DNA from 3 places in the Thalassotalea euphylliae genome. Region 2 is predicted to be linked to each of the others. Evidence: predicted binding sites of a transcription regulator. Region 2 holds the regulator's gene; each other region holds the start of a gene.

Region 1 (2,211 bases), 660 kb from region 2:
GAAAAGCGTCAAGAGCGAGAGCGCAAAGCCGCTATGACGAAAAACAGCATTGATATTAAAACGCTGTAAGTAATACACAAAGTAATCTCTAAGGGGCCGTATTTGCGGCCTTTTTTGTCCCCGTCGAATAGCCAGAACATCTTTGCTGATCACAAATAATCGGCCATCAATCACACAGGGCTTTAGTGATCTTGTTGTTTTTTCAATTTTTAGTATGGTTAAAGGGTATTTCCAACTAGGAAGGCTAACTAAGAAGGGAAAAAATGTGAATAAGTTAAGTTTAGTGTTAATCGTTATTTGTACTCTGGCATTTCAAGCCAAGTCGAGTTAATTAATTGAATGTAATACCGACACTTGTGCTGAGTATTTTAAACAATATCAAGCAGCGGCAACGCGCGGTCATGCGGGCGCTATGAGCCTATTGGGTCAACTGTATCAAGCGGGCTATGGTACGGAAGTCAATATCAAAAAAGCACTGCATTATTACAAGAAAGCAGCAAAAGGCGGCGATATTGCCGCTCACTATAAAGCTGGGCTAGTTTATCTTAGTGACGCCAGTTTCAAAGATTTAAACAAAGGTGTTCGTTACTTAGAAACGGCTGCTGGAAAGGATTATAAGAACGCCAATTTTTTACTCGGCATTGCCTATCTAAGTAAAGATTTTGGTTTGCATGATTTAGAAAAGGCAGACAAGTATTTAGCCAAATCTTATCAAGACAACCACCGAGATATGCCGGCCGTGATTGAGCAAATACAGACATCACAGCCTATTACTGCGGAAAGCTTTCCTGACCTTTCCTTAGCGCTCGCTAACCAACCCTTGATGAAAAATGAAAATGGCAGCTTAGTATGGCCAACAGATGAAACTGAAGTTATTACTATTACTTCGCCACCGATAGAAGAGGTGCTAACCGAGCAACTAGTTCTCTATCGACGCCCTGCCAAAGCGTTGGGCTCTCGGTTACCGAATAGTCAGTGTAAAAATCAATTTGGTTGTTACTCAACGCTCGGCTTTGACGGGCTGAATGACTTTCCTTTTTTAAGGATCAATTAGCGCCAGCATAAAATAGTGAGTTTTAAGTTTTAGAATGGGCTTAACTGTATTAATATACAGTTAAGCTCTTTTTTTATGTTCTTAGCAATTTTGTTCAATGTAAAAAAGAGGACGAGATCCACCTGGTTGCTAGCAATGATTGATAAACTAGCGGCTAGGTTTGAATAGTATTCAGTATTTGTTAGGCAGAGTTTTAAGGTAACGATGCAAAGAAAAATTGCCCATATAGATATGGATGCCTTTTATGTGTCGGTCGAGATCAGAGATAACCCAGCGTTAGCGAATAAGCCTGTTGCGGTTGGTGGTAAATCTGATCGTCGGGGCGTGCTGTCAACCTGTAACTATATTGCTCGCCAATACGGGGTTAGCTCGGCAATGCCGGTTGCGCTGGCTCGTAAGAAGTGCCCAGACTTAGTTGTCGTGCCGGGGCGAATGCAAGTGTACAAAGAAACCAGCGAAATTATTCGCAGTATCTTTGAGCGCTATACTGACAAAATCGAGCCATTGTCGCTTGATGAAGCATACTTAGATCTATCTCATTCGACATTACATCAAGGCTCTGCCACCTTAGTTGCCCAAGAAATTCGCCAAGAAATTGTTAAGGCAACCGGATTAACCGCGTCTGCTGGTATTTCGCCACTAAAGTTTGTTGCCAAAATTGCTTCCGATCTGAATAAGCCTAATGGCCAGTGCACTATAGCCCCAGATGATATTTGGGATTTTTTAGAAAATTTATCGCTACGTAAAATTCCCGGTGTCGGAAAGGTTACTTCGGAAAAGCTCAGTAAACTGGGTTTTAACACTTGCGGCGATATTCGTCGCTCTGAAGAAGCCTATCTGATCAGTCAATTTGGCAAATATGGCCGGGTACTCTGGGCGCGCAGCCATGGTATCGATGAGCGTGAAGTACAGATATCGCGGGTGCGAAAATCCGTGGGAGTTGAGCGTACCTTTGAATATGATATCAACGATTTTAACGAACTTAGCCAAATCTTAGAACAAAAATTATTGCCTGAGCTTTATCGCCGTTCAGAAAAATACCTCGCTAGTTCAGGCATGAATAAGTTGGGCGTGAAAGTAAAATTTAATGATTTTGTGCAAACCACCAAAGATCAGAAAAGCCATGAAATTAGTTTGCCTCTACTCAATAAACTCTT
Region 2 (2,211 bases):
CGAAAGCAGGTACCCACCAAGAATGAATAACATCGTCAGAAGTAATTAAGAATCGGACTTTTTTATTAGTGGGAATAACTAATGGTTTGTCTACTTCCAATAGGTAGTTTTCACCTTTTGTTTGACCACTGCCATCGCGATTATCAAATTGTTCTCTCGGTGTCGAAAGCACCGAATAGAACTCAATACCTTGGTCAAAATATTTGTAATGCCACTTCCACTGAGAGCCTGTAACTAAAATGGTAATATCTGAATTATCATTATCTTCCATCTCAATCAATGTGCTAGTGGCAGGCACTGCCATCGCGATGAGAATAACAATGGGAATAGCAGTCCAAAGTATTTCTACCTTGGTACTTTCATGGAAAGTTGCAGGCTTAACGCCTTTTGATTTGCGATGGAATACCATCGACCAAAACATTGCGCCGAACACTAAAATACCAATAACGGTGCATATCCACAGTACCAACATATGAAGGTCATAAACCTCATTGCTGATTGCGGTAACCCCTTTGGTTAAGTTCAGCTCCATCTCCGCCCAAGCTGTGCTGGAAAACAACGTACTACTAAAAATGCTCCCAAAAAACAGCCAACCTAGGTTACGTCTTTTCACTCGACATCTCCTCTACCCTGTTGAATAACAAAGACATCAAAGCCGTCGATAGTAAAACTTTCGACGTGGGCTTACTTTGCAGATCGTGTTGTGATGTATGTTGTAATGTAGTTGTTGTGCGCACATCACTTATTCTTATGTTTTATTCGTCATTATTGCTTGCGCACTTTACAACCTAGAATTACTCAATTTTTAATCAAGATCTAGTGATTTATGATCAATTATTATTATTTTTTCCTTATTTATCAGTAGAGTATGAACTCTAATAAAAGAACATCGCGTCGATTAAATTATGTGCTATCAAGCGCTTGGGAGGGGATACAGTCAACTAGAAAGTTTAGTAGTGATAGGTTTTTTGGACATAAAAAAGCCAACGAAATTCGCTGGCTTAATTAGAAAAATATAGGTCAGGTAACTAAGCTACAATATCATCGATATTAGTCTATTCGTCTAGCTAATGATAAAAAATAGACCTTGAAAAGAAATGCTTTATCTTACATCCAGTCTGCATTTCGAATAACACCAACAGCAATACCTTCAACGTTAAAGTGCTGGCTGGTTAGATCAACTTCTATTGGCGCGAATTCTTCATTCTCTGCATGCAGATAAACCACATTACCCTCGCGTTTAAAGCGCTTCACAGTAACATCATCTTCTACCCGCGCGACAATAACTTGGCCATTGTGAACATCAGTTGTTTGATGCACAGCCAATAAATCACCGTCCATAATACCGATGTCTTTCATACTCTCGCCGTTAACACGCAGTAAGTAATCTGCAGCAGGTTGGAATAAATTGCCATCAATTTGATAACGGTCTTCCACGTGCTCTTGCGCCAATATTGGCTCACCAGCTGCAACTTGACCAATTAACGGTAAACCAGATTCTTCAACAAATGCATCAGCTAGACGGATACCACGTGAAGTACCTGGCAGCATTTCAATGTAGCCTTTTTTTGCCAGTGCTTTTAAGTGCTCTTCAGCAGCATTAGCTGATTTAAAACCGAAGAAGTCGGCAATTTCAGCTCGTGTTGGTGGCATGCCAGTATCAGCAATTTTATCTTTGATAAGCTCAAATATTTGAGATTGTCGTGCGGTTAATGGCTTCATAGCGATACAGGTCCTCTCCTGATATCCATACAGCATTACTGTAAGTATATACACACTGTATGGATATGCAAGTATAAATACAATCTACCCGTTATCGAATGTCTCGACTATTTCAGCAATCAATATAGCCACTAAAATAAAGAACATAGGTATCGCAGGCAGGTGATATTTTGCATTACTTTCGAATACTGAGTGTACTGTAAAAAAATATAAAAAAGACAAACTTAAAGTAGCAATCAAGTGATCAGATGTTATCAGGCTATACAGTTTTTCTCGACAGAAAAATATTATCAGCCACAATAATAACCAGAATGTGTTAGCCCCTAATTTCAAGCCGTAATAAGGTATCTCACCTATTGGTTGTTGAGCACTTCGCTTAAGAATCGAATAAATACCGGTACTATCGTCTCCTAAAAACTTGGTCATTTTGATAAATGACAAGTAAAAAAAGTCTACTGGATTATTTTTTATCCATTCTATTGCCAACTC
Region 3 (2,211 bases), 1.7 Mb from region 2:
AAGTTGTTAAAGCGCCCTTGGAAGCGTCCAAAGTCTTGTGCCAGCATACCCAAGTGCTCTTGAATTAAATGCACTTGCTGTTTAGTCGCTTCGTCTTTAATCACCGCTCGTGCCGTAGTTAAAATAGCCATGAGCGTAGTTGGCGATGCTAACCACACACGTTGTTTATTGGCAAATTCAACTAAGTCAGCATGATGGGCATGAATTTCCGCAAATACCGCCTCAGCAGGAATAAACATAACCGCACCGTCAGCGGTTTCATTTTCAATTAAATACTTGCTGGCGATATCATTAATATGCTTTTTAATGTCTTGTTTAAACTGCTTTTCCGCATTTTTACGCACCAATAACTCATGCTCAGGGTTGGTCATGGTTTGGTAGCTTTCCAGCGGAAATTTCGAATCAACCACGACATTACCTGTCGGTTTTGGCAGAAACAAAATACAGTCGGCAATTTTACCGTTCGACAATGTATGTTGCAGGGCAAATTGGCTCTCAGGTAATACATTTCGCACGAGCGAGTTTAACTGCACTTCGCCAAAGGCACCGCGCGAGCGTTTATCCGCTAGCACTTCTTGTAAGCTCACGACATTGCTAGAAAGCTCCGTAATCTTCTTTTGCGCGTCGTCAATTAAGGCCAAGCGTTTGAGAATATCGTTAAAGGTTTGAGTGGTTTTTTCAAAGCCTTCACTTAGGCGTTTGTCCACCTGACCACTAATTTCTTGCAGCCTTTTGTCTGTTGACTGAGTGAGCTTTTCAATACTTTGCGCCTGTTCATCACGGTTAACTTTCGCCATCAAAGTAAGCTGCTCTTGCAACTGCTGCTGTTGCTGACGAAACAGTTGATTTAACGATTGAAACTTCTCAAAGAGCTGCTGCTGACTATTTTGATCACTTTGCTTATGTTGCTGCATTAATTGCAACTTAGTTTCCGCCATCAACTCTTTAATTTGGTGCTGATTATTCACATATCCCTGCTGAAACTGCTGAATCAACTGGCTTAAATTCCCCTCAATACGGGCAACTGACGCTTGCTGTTCGCTCTGGTTTTTCTGCTTAAAAACAGCAATTAAATTGATAATAAAATTAAGGATAACTAAGGCAAGTATTGAAATTAGCAATAACTCACTAGTGGATAACTGTTGGAAAAATTCGTTCACTGGCTCACCGTGAAAACGCTTATGTTTTGCCGAGCAAAGCGACTAAGCTAAACCCTTTTAACACAAGCACTGTAAATATTAACAGTTATTAGTAACATAAATTGGCACAATAGGAAATGCTAGCGATAGTAATAGCTCGAAACTAGCCAGAATTTAGCGTTTTTTGCGCAATAAATACGAAAATAGCATAGGTGAACGTGGCATTCGTTAAGGAGAAACTGTCAACCTCTATCAGTCATTAATTTATAAAATTTCATATATATATAAACACAGTTCAAGATAAATCCTTCTTTCCACGGTGAAAGCGCGCAAATTGCGCGCCTTTAACAAATATATGTTTTTTCGTATCTAATAAACTGTTGTGTACCACCACAATTTCAAGGATGAAAGTTATTTCAATTAAGCGCCCTTTTTCTGAATTTATTAGCACGTTCATATGTTTTTCGCGGTTAGCATTTAGCGCCATTTTTCTAGAACAAATAGCGGCTCAAAATTCAGATTAAGCATGTTGTGGTGGTAAGTTGCTGGCTGGTTGGGTACGTATACTTTCTGAGTTTGGAATTTAATCCAGCCCAATGTAAAGTAAGAAAAATTACATGACAAAACAATCAAACGGACGCTGCAGTTCCCCCGTTTTAGTGGACACCTCCTTATCTCAATGAGGAGGCCATTATGCCCAGAAATACAAACACAAAAAAGGCGCTAACAGCGCCTTTTCGATAATTGTTAAAGCTTAAAACAAACTAGCCTTGATCTACGCACCTAGTTTTTCATCCAACTCTTCGATTTTTGCCTGCCAAATTGCTGGGCCAGTCACATGAGCCGATTCACCAGTGCTGTCTACTGCGACAGTTACTGGCATATCTTCAACGTCAAACTCGTAAATCGCTTCCATACCTAAGTCTTCAAAGGCAACCACTTTCGCGTGTTTAATCGCTTTTGATACTAAGTATGCCGCGCCACCTACGGCCATTAGGTACACAGACTTGTTGTTCTTAATCGATTCGCAGGTTGCTGGGCCACGCTCTGCTTTACCGATTGAACCAATTAA

Evidence for each region. Region 2 encodes LexA, which represses DNA repair genes until DNA is damaged. Its sites were predicted from a motif close to TACTGTATNNNNATACAGTA; they were not measured.
Region 1: dinB (DNA polymerase IV) is a predicted target of LexA. The motif match lies at 1,097-1,116, and genes of this name have one in related genera.
Region 3: DXX94_RS17815 (DNA recombination protein RmuC) is a predicted target of LexA. The motif match lies at 1,228-1,247, and genes of this name have one in related genera.

What each region holds. Positions count from the first base shown of each region.
Region 1 covers NZ_QUOT01000001.1:1,721,407-1,723,617, reverse strand. Annotated here, with positions in the region: gene nqrM ((Na+)-NQR maturation NqrM) at 1-69, shown strand, start outside; gene DXX94_RS07735 (tetratricopeptide repeat protein) at 413-1,054, shown strand; gene dinB (DNA polymerase IV) at 1,259-2,211, shown strand, end outside.
Region 2 covers NZ_QUOT01000001.1:2,379,363-2,381,573, forward strand. Annotated here, with positions in the region: gene coxB (cytochrome c oxidase subunit II) at 1-532, opposite strand, end outside; gene lexA (transcriptional repressor LexA) at 1,108-1,722, opposite strand; gene DXX94_RS10575 (hypothetical protein) at 1,807-2,211, opposite strand, start outside.
Region 3 covers NZ_QUOT01000001.1:4,063,293-4,065,503, reverse strand. Annotated here, with positions in the region: gene DXX94_RS17815 (DNA recombination protein RmuC) at 1-1,160, opposite strand, end outside; gene DXX94_RS17805 (fumarate hydratase) at 1,915-2,211, opposite strand, start outside.